3 linked regions of the Blastococcus saxobsidens DD2 genome follow. The protein of the gene in region 2 binds, or shares a complex with, the protein of the main gene of each other region. Links are inferred from orthologs where the notes say so. Each region holds a gene or a part of one and is shown on either strand. Other genes may lie near its edges.

The links.
Region 1: the proteins of secY (region 2) and secA are in contact, whole or in part, in a crystal structure (PDB 3DIN), measured with the Thermotoga maritima proteins. The link is inferred for Blastococcus saxobsidens DD2 from one-to-one orthologs. Residues at the interface, in WP_004081795.1 of Thermotoga maritima: Glu108, Gly109, Glu110, Glu111, Ala236, Glu237, Arg238, Arg239, Ile240, Thr241, Ile242, Gln243, Tyr244, Ala245, Arg246, Arg247, Val248, Thr249, Gly250, Arg251, Arg252, Val253, Tyr254, Gly256, Ala257, Ser258, Thr259, Tyr260, Leu261, Pro262; in WP_004082002.1 of Thermotoga maritima: Glu261, Ala262, Arg263, Lys300, Ala301, Arg302, Thr303, Ile304, Ile305, Leu323, Tyr324, Asp325, Pro326, Val329, Ser330, Tyr333, Ile336, Lys340, Phe345, Val349, Glu363, Phe364, Tyr374, Ser375, Gly376, Gly377, Glu393, Ile395, Thr482, Ser483.
Region 3: secY (region 2) and secG share a complex: the UniProt entries of both Escherichia coli proteins name them as parts of the sec protein translocase complex. The link is inferred for Blastococcus saxobsidens DD2 from one-to-one orthologs.

Annotation. Positions count from the first base shown.
Region 1 is NC_016943.1:3,956,692-3,962,777, forward strand. What follows is about bases 863-4,413. They hold secA (preprotein translocase subunit SecA), read right to left. Parts: upstream 4,090-4,413; coding sequence 1,063-4,089; downstream 863-1,062. Other genes in these bases: BLASA_RS18730 (Rv3235 family protein), read left to right, coding at 863-922; BLASA_RS18740 (pyridoxamine 5'-phosphate oxidase family protein), read left to right, coding at 4,186-4,413. Outside these bases: BLASA_RS18725 (LysM peptidoglycan-binding domain-containing protein), read left to right, coding at 1-342; more of BLASA_RS18730, read left to right, coding at 386-862; more of BLASA_RS18740, read left to right, coding at 4,414-4,578; hpf (ribosome hibernation-promoting factor, HPF/YfiA family), read right to left, coding at 4,696-5,382; BLASA_RS18750 (ComF family protein), read right to left, coding at 5,422-6,086. UniProt on the Escherichia coli protein: Required for protein export, interacts with the SecYEG preprotein conducting channel.
Region 2 is NC_016943.1:4,140,030-4,145,530, reverse strand. Bases 1,961-4,926 are described here. They hold secY (preprotein translocase subunit SecY), read left to right. Parts: upstream 1,961-2,771; coding sequence 2,772-4,082; downstream 4,083-4,926. Other genes in these bases: map (type I methionyl aminopeptidase), read left to right, coding at 4,736-4,926; BLASA_RS19580 (adenylate kinase), read left to right, coding at 4,082-4,696; rplO (50S ribosomal protein L15), read left to right, coding at 2,166-2,609; rpmD (50S ribosomal protein L30), read left to right, coding at 1,973-2,152; rpsE (30S ribosomal protein S5), read left to right, coding at 1,961-1,971. In the rest of the region: rpsH (30S ribosomal protein S8), read left to right, coding at 1-330; rplF (50S ribosomal protein L6), read left to right, coding at 346-885; rplR (50S ribosomal protein L18), read left to right, coding at 885-1,307; more of rpsE, read left to right, coding at 1,357-1,960; more of map, read left to right, coding at 4,927-5,501. UniProt on the Escherichia coli protein: The central subunit of the protein translocation channel SecYEG. Consists of two halves formed by TMs 1-5 and 6-10.
Region 3 is NC_016943.1:3,102,659-3,107,997, reverse strand. The notes cover bases 1,623-4,426. They hold secG (preprotein translocase subunit SecG), read left to right. Parts: upstream 1,623-2,808; coding sequence 2,809-3,045; downstream 3,046-4,426. Other genes in these bases: BLASA_RS25595 (glucose-6-phosphate dehydrogenase assembly protein OpcA), read right to left, coding at 4,332-4,426; pgl (6-phosphogluconolactonase), read right to left, coding at 3,520-4,335; BLASA_RS14730 (RNA polymerase-binding protein RbpA), read left to right, coding at 3,175-3,516; BLASA_RS14740 (ABC transporter substrate-binding protein), read left to right, coding at 1,623-2,727. In the rest of the region: BLASA_RS14750 (phosphoglycerate kinase), read left to right, coding at 1-48; tpiA (triose-phosphate isomerase), read left to right, coding at 50-901; more of BLASA_RS14740, read left to right, coding at 949-1,622; more of BLASA_RS25595, read right to left, coding at 4,427-5,339. UniProt on the Escherichia coli protein: Subunit of the protein translocation channel SecYEG. Overexpression of some hybrid proteins has been thought to jam the protein secretion apparatus resulting in cell death; while this may be true it also results in FtsH-mediated degradation of SecY.

The sequences.
Region 1 (6,086 bases), 180 kb from region 2 along the record:
TCGACCCCGGCCACCGAGCGGGTCGTGCCCGACTGGCCCGCCCCGGACGCGCCCGTGCCGGCCCCGGCGGCCCCGCTGCCGTCGCACAGCACTCCGCCGACCGCTGAGAGGCTGCCCGACTGGCCGCGCACGCCCGCAGCCGGCGAGCACGTGGTCGTCCGTGGTGACTGCCTCTGGGACATCGCCGAGCGCCGGCTGACCGCGGACATCGGTCGGGTCGGGTCCCCCGGCGAGGTGGCCGCCGCCGTCCACGCCTGGTGGCAGGCCAACGCCGACGTCATCGGGCCCGATCCGGACCTGATCCTTCCCGGTCAGGTGCTCCGGCCACCTGCCCTGCCGTGACCCGCCCCCCTGCCCAGCACAGCCCACCACCCGGGAGTTTTCGATGACCGCACCGCCCCGCCCCGCCCCGTCCACCGGCCGGACCGCCGTGCGGCTCGCGGTGGTCCCCACCCCGCAACCTCCGCTGGAGCCGCGCCCCGCACTCCGCCTCGTCCAGCCCGGGCGATCCGTCCCCCGCCCCGTCCCGCGCCCGGGACCGCGCCCCCGGACGGGCCCGGCCGCCCGGGACGAGTTCGGCCCGGTGCTCTGCGGCCGCGCCGACCTGCCCCCGGTCGGTGAGGTCGCGCGTCGCCTGGTCACCATGGCACTGGAGGCGCTCACCGGCCGGCGGCCGCTGGCCCAGCTGCAGCCCCTGACCACGGTCGGCGTGTACGCCGCGATGTCCGCCGGCCGGCGGCCCCGGTGGTGCGCCGAGGGCAACGCGCCCGTGATCGTCGGCCGGCTGCGGGTGTGCGAGCCGGTCGACGGGGTGGCGGAGATCAGCGCGGTCGCCCACCGCAATGGCCGGGCGCACGCCGTGGCGGCACGGCTGGAGGGGATCGATGGCCGGTGGCGGTGCACCGCCCTTCAGATCGGCTGACCGCCGCCGGAGCCGGAGCGGCATGCGAAGCTCGGCCGAGCGTGCGGCATGCGGAGCATCCCGCACCTGCTCGGCCGGAACGGAGAGTCAGCCCGGCGGAGCCGGACGAAGCCTTTCGGCGACGGGGACGCAGTCCCCGATCAGCTGGCAGCCCCGTGGCACTGCTTGTACTTCCGGCCCGACCCGCAGGGGCACGGTGCGTTGCGCGGCGTCTCCTTGGTACCGGAGACCGTCGCCGTCTTGGCGGCCTTGGCCCGGCCGGTCTCCGCGGGTGAGGCGTCGAGGCTCGGCGCCGAGTACGTCAGGTTCTCCGGAGAGCGGCGGGGCTCGTCGAGACCCTTGACGTCCAGCACCGGCGCAGTGTCGGACGGTGCCGGTTCCGCCGCGGCCGCGTCGGCCGGAGCCTGCCCGTTGCCGTCCGCCGTGACGGGCTCGGCCGGAGCCTTCGCGGCGCCGTCCGCCGTGACGGGCTCGGCCGGAGCCTGCCCGTTGCCGTCCGCCGTGACGGGCGCCGCCGAGCGGCGTGCCGTGGCGGGCGCCGCGGTACCGGCGGCTGCCTTGGCCGCCGCTGCCTGACGGGCCAGCAGCCGAGCCGTGCCGGCCTGGGCGGCGGCGAGCGCCTTGGCCTCGGCCTCGGCCTGCTTCGCCTTGGCCTCCGCCTCCTGCTCCTCCTTGGTCTTCACCTCGAGGTTGAACAGGAACCCGACGGACTCCTCCTTGATGCCGTCCAGCATCGCCACGAACATGTCGTAGCCCTCGCGCTGGTACTCCACGACCGGGTCGCGGTTGGCCATGGCACGCAGGTGGATGCCGGCGCGCAGGTAGTCCATCTCGTAGAGGTGCTCGCGCCACTTGCGGTCGAGCACGCTGAGAAGGACCCGCCGCTCCAGTTCCCGCATGACCTCGGACCCGAGCCTGGCCTCACGCTCCTCGTAGGCGCGGTGCACGTCGTCGAGCATGGCGCTCTTGAGGTCGTCTGCGGAGAGGTCGGACTGCTCCCCGTCGGCGACGCTGCCGAGCAGTTCGTCGACGGTGACCCCCACCGGGTACAGCGACTTCAGGCCGGTCCAGAGCTGGTCGAGGTCCCAGTCCTCGGCGTAACCGGTCTCGGTGGCGCCGTCGACGTAGGCGCTGACCACGTCGTCGACCATCGTCCGGACCTGCTCGTGCAGGTCGGCGCCCTCCAGGACCTTGCGCCGCTCGTCGTAGATGACGGTGCGCTGGCGGTTGAGGACCTCGTCGTACTTGAGGACGTTCTTGCGCACCTCGAAGTTCTGCTGCTCGACCTGCGTCTGTGCCGAGAGGATCGCCCGGCTGACCATCTTGGACTCGATCGGCTGGTCGTCGGGCACCCGCAGGGTGGTCATCATCGACTCGAGCATCGGGCCGTTGAACCGGCGCATCAGGTCGTCACCGAGGGAGAGATAGAACCGCGACTCCCCCGGGTCGCCCTGCCGGCCGGAGCGGCCGCGCAGCTGGTTGTCGATCCGGCGGCTCTCGTGCCGCTCGGTGCCCAGCACGTACAGGCCACCGGCCTCGGTGACCTCCTCGTGCTCGGCCTTCACCTGGGACTTGGCCGCCTCCAAGGCCTCGTCCCACGCGGCCTCGTACTCCTCCGGGGTGTCGGTCGGTGTCAGCCCCCGGGCCCGCAGCGCCTCGTCGGCGATGAACTCGGCGTTGCCGCCGAGCTGGATGTCGGTGCCGCGGCCGGCCATGTTGGTGGCCACCGTGACCGCACCGGGGCGACCGGCCTGGGCGATGATCGCCGCCTCCCGCGCGTGGTTCTTCGCGTTGAGCACCTCGTGCGGGATCCCGCGCGTGAGCAGGTACTTCGAGAGCAGCTCGGACTTCTCGACGCTCGCGGTGCCCACAAGCACCGGCTGGCCGGCCTCGTGCCGCTCGGCGATGTCCTCCACGACGGAGTCGAACTTGGCCTTCTCCGTCTTGTAGATGACGTCGGAGCGGTCCTGCCGGACCATCGGCCGGTTGGTGGGGATGGGGACGACGCCGAGGGAGTAGGTCTGGTTGAGCTCGGCGGCCTCGGTCTGCGCCGTACCGGTCATCCCGGAGAGCTTGTCGTAGAGGCGGAAGTAGTTCTGGAGCGTGATCGTGGCGAGCGTCTGGTTCTCGTCCTTGATCTTCACCTTCTCCTTGGCCTCGATGGCCTGGTGCATGCCCTCGTTGTAGCGGCGCCCCGACAGCACGCGGCCGGTGAACTCGTCGACGATGAGGACCTCGCCGTTGGCGACGATGTACTGCTGGTCCTTCTTGAACAGCTCCTTGGCCTTGAGCGCGTTGTTCAGGTAGCCGATCAGCGGGGTGTTGACCGCCTCGTAGAGGTTCTCGATGCCCAGCTGGTCCTCGACGAACTCGACGCCCTCCTCGGTGACGGCGACGGTCCGCTTGTCCTCTTCCACCTCGTAGTGCACGTCCCGCCTCATGAGCGGCACGATCCGGGCGAACTCCCCGTACCACTTGGCGCTGGACTCGGCCGGGCCACTGATGATCAGCGGGGTGCGGGCCTCGTCGATCAGGATGGAGTCGACCTCGTCGACGATCGCGTAGTGGTGCCCGCGCTGCACCAGGTCGGCCTTGCTCCAGGCCATGTTGTCGCGCAGGTAGTCGAAGCCGAACTCGTTGTTCGTGCCGTAGGTGATGTCGCAGGCGTAGAGCTCGCGCCGCTGCGCCGGGGTCTGGCCCGACAGGATGCTGCCGACCGACAGGCCCAGGAACCGGTGCACCCGGCCCATCCACTCGGCGTCGCGCTTGGCCAGGTAGTCGTTGACCGTGACCACGTGCACGCCGTTGCCGGTGAGCGCGTTGAGGTACGCCGGCAGCACACCGGTGAGCGTCTTCCCCTCACCGGTGCGCATCTCGGCGATGTTGCCCAGGTGCAGCGCGGCGCCGCCCATGAGTTGCACGCGGAAGTGCCGCTGGCCCAGGGTGCGGGTCGCGGCCTCCCGGACGACTGCGAAGGCCTCGGGCAGGAGCGCGTCGAGGGATTCGCCGTCGGCGTGGCGCTCCTTGAACTCGTCGGTCTTCGCCCGGAGTTCTGCGTCGCTGAGATCGGTGTAGTCGTCGGCGATCGACTCGACCGCATCGGCGATCTTGCCCAACCGTCGGACGAGCTTGCCCTCACCGGCACGGAGAATCTTCGAGAACACCACGCCCCCAGCGTAGGCGGCCCGGCCAGGACTCCGGTCGCCCCGACCACGCCGCGCGGTGGCCGGGCGCACCAGGCGCCCCATCCGTACGCTGCGCCGGTGGCCCGCGACCTCTCCGATCCCGGCCAGGGCCTGCTCGACTTCCTCACCGAGCGACACCTGGCGACGCTGACCACCCTGCGCTCCGACGGCAGCCCGCACGTGGTGCCGGTGGGCGTCACCTACGACCACGCGACCCGCACCGCGCGGGTCATCACGTCCGGCGGCTCGGCCAAGGCCCGCCACGTGCGGGACGGGCAGCAGCGGGTCGCCGTCTGCCAGGTGGACGGCCGGCGCTGGGTCACCCTCGAGGGGACGGCGGTGGTGCGGGACGACGCCGCATCCGTCGCCGACGCCGTCGAGCGCTACGCCCGGCGGTACCGGCAGCCCCGCGAGAACCCCGCGCGGGTGGCTCTGGAGATCACGGTGGACCGGATCCTCGGCAACGTGTGAGCGAGCTTGCGAGCTCACCAAGGGGCACAGCAGCGCCGCGAACGCAGCCGACGAGCGCCAGCGAGGAGGACTCGTGAGCGTCGGGCGGGGGCGCGGCGGCCGCGCTCCCGCCCGCGATCAGACGCCGGCGGCGGTCGTCGCCTGCCCGCCGGTCGGCACCGCGCCGTCCTGGGATGCCGGCGCGAGCCGGATCAGGCCGTAGTCGTAGGCGTGCCGGCGGTAGACGACCGTCGGCTGACCCGTGTCGGCGCACTGGAAGAGGAAGAAGTCGTGTCCGACCAGCTCCATCTCGTGGAGCGCCTGGTCGACGGTCATGGGGGTCGCGGGATGGTGCTTCTCCCGCACGATCTGCCCGGGCAGGTGTTCGTCGAGCTCGGTGACGTGCGGCCCGGAGGCGAGCTCACGGTCCAGTTGCAGCTGCTGCTCGATGGGCAGCTCGGAGTGCCCCGCGTCCAGCGCCGCACCGTTCAGCCGGACGCTCGCCGGCGTGCGCCGACCGTGGTGGACCCGGCGCCGATCGGCGGCCCGGCGCAGCCGGTTGTCCAGCTTGCCGGAGGCAAGGTCGAGGGCGGCGTAGAAGTCCGGGCCGGCGGCTTCCGCACGGACCACCGGGCCCTTGCCGCGGAGGGTGATCTCCACCCGCTGGCAGCTGGCCGACTGGCGGGGGTTCTTCTCGTGGAAGAGCTCGACGTCGATGCGCGAGAGCTTGGTGTCGAACCGCTCCAGCTGACCGACCTTGTCCTCCACGTGTTGGCGGTAGTGCTCAGGGACCTCGACGTTGCGACCACGGACCACGATCTCCATGAGACCTCCCGGTAGGACGGGGCTTCGGTCAGATCGACGCTAGTCCTTCCCCCGGGGGCGCGACAGTCGATCGAGGTCCTGCCGGAGGACGTTCCCGGCCCGGTACCGCCGCGTCCGGACGGGGTCCGCGCGAGGTGCCCCTGGTGACCGCGGCGTGGCCGCCACGACCGCCGCGAGGACGGGGAAGCCGCCCGGCGGGAGCCCGGCGGCCAGCACCGACGCCGCCTCGGTCAGCGTCGCGCCGGTGGTCACCACGTCGTCGACCAGGACCAGCAGCGCACCGGCCGGGCGACGGCGTGCGTCCAGCGCGAACGTGCCGGCGAGGTTGGCCCGCCGCTGGGAGGCCGAGAGGGCGGCCGAGTCCCGGATCCGCCCGCGGCGTCGCAGGGCCCGGCACCCGGTGGCCGGTACTCCGGCCGCACGCAGCTCGGCGATCGCCCGTGCGGTCAGCTCCCGGACGTGGTCCCGCCCGCGGGCGCGCACCGCCGCGGGCGAGGTGGGCACGGGGACCAGCACCACCGGCGGCCGCGACGGGGCTCCTGCCCCCAGCCGGACCGCCGCGACCGCGAGGGCGAGCGCTGCGCCCAGCGGCGCGGCCAGCTCCGCCCGGCCCTGTTCCTTGAACGCGTTGATCGCCGGGCGGACGGGTCCGGCGTAGGCGCCGGCCGCCACCGTCGGCGGGAAGCCCGCGGGGAACCGACGGG
Region 2 (5,501 bases):
CCGTCGTCGAAGCTCAAGACGCACATCGCCGAGATCCTCCAGCAGGAGGGCTACATCGCCGGCTGGCGCGTCGACGAGACCGACAAGGACGGCAACCCGTTCAAGCAGCTGGTCATCGACCTGAAGTACGGCCCCAACCGCGAGCGGAGCATCGCCGGGGTCCGGCGGGTCTCCAAGCCCGGCCTGCGGGTGTACGCGAAGTCCACCGCACTGCCCAAGGTGCTCGGCGGTCTCGGCGTGGCGATCATCTCGACCTCGACCGGGCTGCTGACCGACAAGCAGGCGAACAAGAAGGGCGTGGGCGGGGAAGTCCTCGCCTACGTCTGGTAAGAGGAGCGAGCGAAGATGTCACGGATCGGACGACTCCCGATCGCCGTGCCCAGTGGTGTGGACGTCACGATCGACGGCCAGACGGTCAGCGTGAAGGGACCCAAGGGCGAGCTTCGCCACACGGTCGCCGCACCGATCACCGTCGAGCGCGACGAGGACGGCACGCTGCGGGTGCAGCGCCCCAACGACGAGCGTCAGAACCGCGCCCTGCACGGGCTCTCGCGGACTCTGATCGCCAACATGATGACCGGCGTCACCGAGGGGTACACCAAGACCCTCGAGATCGTCGGTGTCGGTTACCGCGTCCAGGCGCGCGGCTCGGACCTCGAGTTCGCCCTGGGCTTCAGCCACCCCGTCCCGGTCAAGGCCCCCGAGGGGATCGCCTTCGCGGTCGAGTCGCCCACCCGCCTGCGGGTGAGCGGCATAGACAAGCAGCTGGTCGGCGAGGTGGCGGCCAAGATCCGCAAGATCCGCAAGCCCGACCCGTACAAGGGCAAGGGCGTGCGGTACCAGGGCGAGGTCGTCAAGCGCAAGGTCGGGAAGACGGGTAAGTGATGGCTCAGGCAGCAACTTCCACGAACGGGAAGACCGCCGGCGGACACAAGCCCGTCGGCACCGACATCAGCACGGCACGTCGCGTCTCGCGGCTCCGCCGTCACAACCGGCTGCGCAAGCGGGTATCCGGCACGCCGGAGCGTCCGCGCCTGGTGGTCAAGCGCAGCGCGCGCCACATCCACGTGCAGGTGGTCGACGACACCGTCGGCCGCACCGTGGTGAGCGCGTCCACCATGGACGCCGGCCTGCGCGGTGCCGAGGGCGACAAGTCCGCCCTGGCCCGTCAGGTGGGTGCCCTGGTGGCCGAGCGCGCGAAGGCCGCCGGCATCACGTCGGTCGTCTTCGACCGCGGTGGCAACCGGTACGCCGGGCGCATCGCCGCCCTGGCCGACGGTGCCCGCGAGGGTGGGCTGGACTTCTGATGATCTCCCACCCCACCAGCAGCAGCGAGCAGATCGAGAGGGACGTCTGATGCCAGGACCACAGCGACGCGGCGGCGGCGCCGGCGGCGGTAACGACCGCCGTGACCGCCGTGACGGCGGGCGGGGCCCCGGAGGCGCTCCCGCCGAGAAGAGCAACTACATCGAGCGCGTGGTGGCCATCAACCGCGTCTCCAAGGTCGTCAAGGGTGGTCGGCGCTTCAGCTTCACCGCCCTGGTGATCGTGGGCGACGGCGACGGCACCGTGGGCGTCGGTTACGGCAAGGCCAAGGAGGTGCCCGCGGCGATCGCCAAGGGCGTCGAGGAGGCCAAGAAGCACTTCTACAAGGTGCCGCGCATCGCCAGCACCATCCCGCACCCGGTGCAGGGTGAGGCGGCCGCCGGTGTCGTGCTGCTCAAGCCGGCCAGCCCCGGTACCGGTGTCATCGCCGGTGGCCCGGTCCGTGCCGTGCTGGAGTGCGCCGGGATCCACGACGTGCTCTCCAAGAGCCTCGGTTCGTCGAACCCGATCAACATCGTGCACGCCACGATGCAGGCGCTGAAGGACCTCGTCCGCCCCGAGGAGATCGCGGCCCGCCGCGGCCTGCCTCTCGAGGACGTCGCTCCGGCCGCCATGCTGCGTGCCCGCGCGGGTCAGGGGGTCTGAGATGGCGCAGCTGAAGGTCACCCAGGTCAAGTCCGCGATCGGCACCAAGCCCAACCAGCGCGAGACGCTGCGCTCGCTGGGCCTGAAGAAGATCAACGACTCGGTCGTTCAGGAGGACCGTCCCGAGATCCGCGGGATGGTCGCGACGGTGCCCCACCTGGTCACCGTCGAAGAGGTCTGAGGAAAGACTCGCTATGACTCTGAAGGTTCACCACCTGCGTCCCGCCCCCGGTGCCCACACCCGCAAGACCCGTGTGGGTCGTGGTGAGGGCTCGAAGGGCAAGACGGCCGGGCGCGGCACCAAGGGCACCGGCGCACGGGGCACCGTCTCCGCGCGGTTCGAGGGTGGGCAGACCCCGCTGAACATGCGGCTGCCCAAGCTCTCGGGCTTCAAGAACAACAACAAGGTCGTCTTCCAGGTCGTCAACCTCGACCGGATCGCGTCCCTGTTCCCGCAGGGCGGCCCGGTCAACCCGGACACCCTGGCCGAGGCCGGCGCCGTGCGGCGCGGCCAGCCGGTCAAGGTGCTGGGCACCGGTGAGCTGGGCGGCGTCAAGGTCGACGTCCACGCGCACGCCTTCTCCGCATCCGCGGCCGAGAAGATCGCCGCGGCCGGGGGCAGCACCACCCGCGTCTGACGCCGGCGACCCCCGCGGGCGCGCATCTCGCGCCCGCGGGGGTCGTGTGCTACCCGGTCCCGCCACGACCCGCCTGCACGGCCCCGCCGCGAGCTTGCGAGTGGCCGGGGGGCAGCGGGGTCCTTCATTGCTAACCTCACTCGACCGATCAGGGGAGGGCACGTGCTGCAGGCGTTCGCCGCGGCGTTCCGGACGCCAGACCTCCGGCGCAAGTTGCTGTTCTCCCTGGCGATCATCGCCGTCTACCGCCTGGGTGCGGCCATCCCTGGCCCGGGGGTCTCGGTCGAGGCGATCAACAGCTGCCTCGAGCAGGCGCAGGCGTCCGACCAGCGCGACATCTACTCGCTGGTGAACCTGTTCTCCGGCGGCGCGCTGCTGCGCCTGAGCGTGTTCGCGCTCGGGATCATGCCGTACATCACGGCGAGCATCATCGTGCAGCTGCTGGTGGTGGTGATCCCGCGGTTCGAGCAGCTGAAGAAGGAAGGGCAGTCGGGTCAGGCCAAGCTGACCCAGTACACCCGGTACCTCACCATCGCGCTCGCCGTCCTGCAGAGCACCGGCATCATCGCCCTGGCGCGCAGCGGTCAGCTGTTCCCGAACTGCAGCGAGGCGATCATCCCGTCCCAGTCGGTCTGGACGACGGTGATCCTCGTCGTCTCGCTGACCGCCGGCACCGCCCTGATCATGTGGCTGGGCGAGCTGCTCACCGAGAAGGGGATCGGCAACGGCATGTCCGTGCTGATCTTCACCTCGATCGCGGCGCGCATCCCCGCCGAGGGCGGCTCGATCCTGCAGACCCGCGGCGGCATCGTCTTCGCCGTGGTCTGCGCCTTCGCCGTGGTGATCATCGGCACGGTCGTGTACGTGGAACAGGCGCAGCGCCGGATCCCGGTCCAGTACGCCAAGCGCATGGTCGGCCGCCGGATGTACGGCGGCACCTCCACCTACCTGCCGCTGAAGGTGAACCAGGCAGGTGTCATCCCGGTCATCTTCGCGTCGTCACTGCTGTACCTGCCGCAGCTGATCATCCAGCTGCAGGGCAGCGAGACCGGTGGGGTCCGGCAGTTCTTCGAGACCTACGTCATCGACCAGAGCAGCCCGGTGCACATCGCGGTGTTCTTCGGCCTGATCGTCTTCTTCACGTATTTCTACGTGTCGATCACGTTCAACCCGGAGGAGCGGGCCGACGACATGAAGCGGTACGGCGGGTTCATCCCGGGTATCCGGCCCGGCCGCCCGACGGCGGAGTACCTGCAGTACGTGCTGTCGCGGATCACGCTGCCCGGGTCGATCTACCTGGGCCTGGTCGCCGTCCTGCCGAACTTCTTCCTGGCCGTGACGCAGCCGGGGCAGAACCAGAACTTCCCCTTCGGCGGGGTCGCAGTCCTGATCATGGTCGGAGTGGGGTTGGAGACGGTGAAGCAGATCGAGACGCAACTCAACCAGCGCAACTACGAAGGGTTCCTGAAGTAGTGCGCATCGTCCTCCTGGGCCCCCCCGGAGCAGGCAAGGGCACCCAGGCGCAGATCATCGCCGGCGAGCTCGGCGTGCCCGCGATCTCGACCGGTGACATCTTCCGGGCGAACGTGAGCGGCCAGACCGAGCTCGGCAAGCGGGTCAAGACCTACCTCGATGCCGGCAACCTCGTCCCCGACGAGATCACCGTCGCGATGGTCAAGGACCGGCTGGCGGACCCGGACGCCAAGGCAGGGTTCCTGCTGGACGGCTTCCCCCGCAGCATCCCGCAGGCCGAGCAGCTCCGGGAGTCGCTCGGCGAGCTCGGGCACGCCCTGGACCGGGTCCTCGAGCTCGTCGTCGACGAGGAGGAGCTGGTCCGCCGGCTCTCCGGGCGGCGGATGGTCGTCGACGGCCAGGAAGTGCAGCGCGACGACGACAAGCCCGAGACGGTCCGGCACCGGCTCACCGTGTACCGGGAACAGACGGCACCGCTGTCCGGCTTCTACGAGGACGAGGGCCTCCTGGCCAGGATCGACGCGATCGGTTCGGTCGAGGAGGTCACCGCCCGGGCGCTGCGCGCGATGGGCGTCGACGGGGACGACGAGGCCGGGCAGCCGGCCTCCGTCTGACTGCCGCCCTCCGGGCCCGGTGAAGGAGCAGCGCGGCAGATGACGACAGGCATCCTCGGTCGCATCCCGCTGCTGGCGAAGTGGAGTGGACGCATGATCCAGATCAAGACCGCGCACGAGATCGAGCTCATGCGTGCCTCGGGGCTGATCACGGCCGGGGCCCTCAAGGCCGTCAAGGCCGCCGTCGTGCCCGGGGTCAGCACCGGTGAGCTGGACGCCGTGGCGGAGGACTACATCCGCTCGCACGGTGCCGTGCCGAACTTCCTCGGCTACCACGGCTTCACCGGGACGATCTGCGCCTCGATCAACGAGGAGATCGTCCACGGCATCCCGAACCCGGAGCGCCGGCTGGCCGCTGGGGACAACATCTCCGTCGACTGCGGCGCCATCCTCGAGGGCTGGCACAGCGATTCCGCCGTCACCGTCACGGTGGGGGAGCCCTCGGCCGAGGACGCCGCGCTGCTGGAGGTGACCGAGCGCTCGATGTGGGCCGGGTTGTCCCGGGCCGTCGCGGGCGGCCGGCTGACCGACATCAGCCACGCCGTCGAGGAGTCGATCCGCGCCCACGAGCACGAGTACGGCATCGTCGACAACTACGGCGGCCACGGCATCGGCACGGAGATGCACCAGGACCCGCACGTCCTGAACTACGGGCGGCCCGGCCGGGGCCCGAAGCTCGTCCCCGGGCTGGTGCTGGCCATCGAGCCGATGGTGACGATCGGGGACCCGGCGACCGTGGAGCTCGAGGACGGGTGGACCGTGGTGACCAAGGACGGGTCCCGGGCCGCGCACTTCGAGCACACGG
Region 3 (5,339 bases), 1.0 Mb from region 2 along the record:
CGGGAACTGCCGGGCCTCGCCGTGTTGGCCGACCGAGCGGGGGAGTGAGATGGCACGCAGCGACCGTTCCCGGGCCCGGGAGGGCCGCCGGCCGTTGATCGCCGGCAACTGGAAGATGCACATGACCCACCTGGAGGCCATCGGCCTGGTCCAGAAGGTGGTGTTCTCGCTCAAGGAGAATGAGCTCGACACCGCCGAGGTCGTCGTCCTCCCGCCGTTCACGGCGCTGCGCAGCGTGCAGACGCTGGTCACCGGCGACAAGCTGGGCATCGGGTACGGCGCGCAGGACCTCGCAGCAGCGGACTCCGGCGCGTACACCGGTGAGGTCAGCGGCGGGATGCTCAGCGCTCTGGGCTGCAGCTACGTCGCGGTCGGGCACTCGGAGCGCCGGGCGCTGCACGGGGAGGACGACGCCGTCGTCGCGGCCAAGGTGAACGCGGCGCTGCGCCACGGCATCGTGCCGATCCTCTGCGTCGGGGAGGGGCTCGACGTCCGCCGGGCGGGCACGCACGTCGCGCACTGCACCGGTCAGCTGGACGCCGCGCTCGAGGGGCTGACCGCCGAGCAGCTGACCGCGCCGGGGGACGGCACCGGGATCGGTGCTGGGCCGGGTGGCGGGCTCGTCATCGCCTACGAGCCGGTGTGGGCGATCGGCACCGGCGAGGTGGCCACCCCCGAGGACGCGCAGGAGGTCTGCGGTGCTCTGCGGGCGCGGCTCGCCGAGCGCTTCGGCACCGAGACGGCTCAGTCCGTCCGTATCCTCTACGGCGGGTCGGTGAAGGCCGCCAACACGGCCGGGATCCTGGCCGGGGCGGACATCGACGGTGCGCTCGTCGGTGGTGCCAGCCTGGACGCCGACGAGTTCGCCCAGATCTGTCGGATCGCCGCCGGCGGTAGCTGAACCCTGCTGCCCGCCGCCGGCCGGACACGCGTGGAGGCGGGCAGCAGGTGGTGCAGCAGACCTTGGAGCGGCTGGCCGATCGGCTGCCCGCGTGGCTGCGGGACCGGCCGAGCCGGCGTCTGCTCGGTTCGGCTGCCGTCGTCGTCTCCGTGCTCGTGGTCGCCGTGAGCTGCCTGGGCGGTGGCGGAGGGCGGGCCGACCTCCCGGTGCTGGGTGACGGTCCCGACGCGGGTGTCGAGGGTGTCCGGTCCCCGTCGGACGAGCCCGGCGGCACCCTCCGCGTGGTCGCCCCGGCCATCGACAGCCTGGATCCGCAGCGGTCCTACCTGCCCGGGGTCTGGAACCTCATGCGGCTCTACACCCGCACGCTGGTCACCTTCGCCAGCGAGCCGGGGGCCACGGCGGAACTGGTCCCGGACCTGGCCACCGACCTCGGCACGGTCTCCGAGGACGGGCTCAGCTGGACCTACACCCTCAAGGAGGGGGTGCGGTTCGAGAACGGCCGGCCGATCACCAGCCAGGACGTCAAGTACGGCATCCAGCGCTCCTTCGCCTCCGACGTGATCGTCGGGGGGCCGACCTACGTCGTCGATCTGCTGGACGACCCGGCGAACCCGTACCCCGGGCCGTACTCGACCGAGGAGGACGACCCGGACCTGAACGCCATCGAGACCCCCGACGACCGCACGATCATCTTCCGGCTGCGCGCACCCCAGCCGAACTTCCCGTACGTCCTGGCGCTCCCGTCGAGCAGTCCGGTACCGGCCGAGGCCGACACCGGCGCCGAGTACGGCCGGGCCCCGGTGTCGTCCGGCCCCTACGCCATCAGCTCGGTGGACCCGGAGACCGGCATCCTGCTGGAGCGCAACCCGCAGTGGGACCCGGCGACCGACGAGGTCCGGACCGCACTGCCCGACAGCGTGGTCGTCCGGACCGGACTGTCCGGCCTGGCGCGTGACCAGGCGCTGCTGGCCGGTTCCGCGGACATCGACATCTCGGGGGCCGGGGTGCAGCCCGCGACGACGGCCCGGTTGACCGCTGAGGACGCTGACGAGGACCTGCTGGTCCGGGTCGACGACGTGACGACCGGGGCGGTCCGGGTGCTGGCCCTGCCGACCGACGTGGCCCCCATGGACAACCCGGACTGCCGGGCGGCCGTCGCCGCGGCGATCGACCGGCGCGGCGTGCAGACGGTGCTGGGCGGGGCGGTCGACGCGGTACGGACCACCCAGTTGTGGCCCCGCGCGATGGAGGGTGGTCCGGAGGACACCGAGGCCGAGCCGGACCCGGACGCGGCCGGCGCTGCGCTGGAGAGGTGCGGCCGGCCCGAGGGGTTCGCCACCGTGCTGGCCGTGCCGGACGTCGCCAGCAGCGTCGACGTCGCCGAGGAGATCGCCGTGCAGCTCGGTGCGGTAGGGATCGACGCCGAGGTGCGCCCGCTCGACCCGGCGACGTTCTACGCCACCGAGGTGGGCAACCCGGCCAACGTCGCGAGCAGCGGTTACGGGCTGGTGCTTGCCACGCGCACCCCCGACCTGCCGACTCCCGCGTCCTTCCTCGTGCCGCTCGTCGACGGTCGCAGCATCGCGAACGTCGGCAACCCCAACTACGCGCGGCTGGACGACCCCGAGATCAACGCGCTCGTCGACCGGGCGAAGGCGGGGGAGGCCCAGTGGGCGGAGGTCGCCGAGGCCGCCCGGGCGCGCGCGGCGTACATCCCCCTGGCCGAGACCCGGATCCAGCTGATCTCCGGTCAGCGACTGCGCAACGGCCTGGTCATGCGGCCCTACGACGGCTACGACGTGGCGACTGCCGGGGTCCGCTGACCGGTTGCCGGCCGCCCGTCGGCTAGGCTCGATGCGAGAGCTGGCGTCCGTCGCCGGTCGTCGAGCCTTCCGGAGAGGTCAATGGAGCTGGTCCTCAATGTGCTGCTGGTCCTGAGCAGCCTGCTCCTCATCGTGCTGATCCTGCTGCACCGCGGCAAGGGTGGCGGGCTGTCGTCGATGTTCGGTGGTGCAGCCTCCTCCTCGCTGTCCGGGTCGTCGGTGGTGGAGAAGAACCTCAACCGGCTGACCGTGTTCACCGCGCTGATCTGGACGGTGTGCATCGTGGGTCTGGGCATCCTGATCAAAATCCAGGCCTGACCTGACCCCCGCCCGTGATCGGCGTCACGATCGGCGCGCAATCGTGACCGGGGAGTGGCCCGTCAGGCCCTAGACTGCCCGCACGGTGGTCAGCGCCGCCGCACCCGGACCGACGATCAGGGGGCAGACGTGGCTGGTGGGAACGCGATCCGGGGTAGCCGGGTCGGCGCGGGGCCGATGGGCGAGGTCGAGCGCGGGGAGTCCGCGCCCCGGCGGCGCATCCCGTTCTGGTGCGCGAACGGGCACGAGACGCGGGTGATCCTCGCCCGCGAGGCCGACGTCCCCGAGTTCTGGGACTGCCCCCGCTGCGGGCTACCGGCCGGGCAGGACCAAACGGCTCCGCCGCCGGTGCCGCGGATCGAGCCGTACAAGACGCACCTCGCCTACGTGCGCGAGCGGCGCAGCGACGCCGACGGCGATGCCCTGCTCCAGGAGGCGCTCGACCGGCTCCGGGTCCGCCGCGGCGGCTGAGGATCAGGCCCCGCTGCGGGGCAGGTGGGCGGCGGCGGCTGCGTCCAGCAGCCACCGGGTGGCCCGCCGGCCGTGCACGCCGGCGGCCGGCAGCTCCTCCCGTGCCGCACCGCCCAGTGCGGCGGCGACGGCGGGAGCCTTGCCCTCGCCGGTCACCACCATCCAGACCTCCTCGGCGCGGTTGATCGCACTGAATCCGAGGCTGACCCGGGTGGGTGGCGGCTTCGGGCAGTCGCGGACGGCGAACACCGGCCGGTCGTCCCGCACGGCGGGGGAGTCGGGGAAGATCGAGGCGGTGTGACCCTCCGGGCCCATGCCGAGGAGGAGCACGTCGAACCGGGGCAGGCTCTCGCCCTCTGTCGCCGCGGCGGCGAGCTGCTCGGCGTACCAGGCAGCCGCCTCGTCCGGGCCGTCGAACTCCCCGTCCGACGGCGGCATGGCGTGCACGCGGGCCGCCGGCACACCGACCACGTCCAGCAGCGCGGTACGGGCCTGCTTCTCGTTGCGCTCGGCGTCGCCCCCGGGCACGAATCGCTCATCGCCCCACCAGACGTCCACGGCCGTCCAGTCGACCGTCTCGCGCACCGGTTCGGCGGCCAGGCCGGCGACCCGCTCCAGGACGGCGATCCCGATCCCACCGCCGGTCACCACGAGCGACGCGGTACCGTGCACCGCCTGCGCAGCCGCGAGCCGGGCGACCAGCGCCTCGGCCACCGCCCGGGCGAGCCGGTCACCGTCGGGCTCGATGACGATGTCGGGGACGGGCCGCTCACCTTGGGCGAGTTCGGCCGACACCTGGTCGCCGGGGGAGTGGCTCACGGGGTGGCTCCTTCGGGTGCGGTGGGATGGTCGGTGTCCTGGCGGGCGGCGGGGTCGAACCAGACGTGTTCCCGGACCCGCGGGCGATCGGCGAGTCCGCGGACCGCTGTCGTGGCCTCCAGGGCCTCGCTGTAGGGCTCGTCGGGATCGAGCCGGCGCAGTTCCTCGCTGAGCAGATCGCCGAGCACGCGCTCGGGCAGCGCGACCGTGGAGTCCGGCCGGTGCGGCTGCGAGATGACGGCTCCGCCGCGGTGGTCGGCGCGGATCTCGACCCGTTCGTCGTGGTCCAGGTCCAGCGCCACCGCCGTGACCCCGCTGGGCCCCGAGCGGCGCGAATCCTCGGTGATGTCGACCGGGCAGCTGCTGCGGGAGGACACCCATCCGGCCAGCAGGCGGGCCGTGGCGTTGCCCGGATCGCCCTGGATGGATCCACCGAGCGCCCGTACGGAGTCCCCGCGGCGTCCCGACACCGAGTCCAGGGTCGAGGCCAGGGCCGTCCGCCACGCGGTGGTGCGGGTCCAGGCGAGGTCGGTGTCGCCGGGGGCGTAGTCCTCGGCCCGCAGCCGGAGCGCGGTCAGCGGGTCCTCGGCCAGCGAGCTGTCGGTGATCCGGCGGTGGGCGAAGACGGACAGCGCATCGGTGGCCATCCTCTCGGGGGGAGCCCCGTGCCACCAGGTGACGACGGGGGCGTCGGCGGCCAGCAGCGGCAGCACCACCGACTCGGCGTGCAGGGCGAGCCGCCCGTACATGCGCATCACCACCGCCTCGCCCGGTCCGAGACGGCCGCCGATGACCACCTCGGCGTCCAGCCGCGGGCCCGGCGCGTCGATCTGCCGCCGGACCACGACGAGCACCCGGCAGGGGTGCATCTCGGCGGCGTGGGTCGCCGCCTCCTCGGCTTCGGCCACCCGGCTCTCGTCGGCGACGACGACGAGGGTGAGCGCCACCCCGGAGAGCACCGCCCCTCCGGTGCGGCGCTGGGCGGCCAGTTCCTTGACGACCGC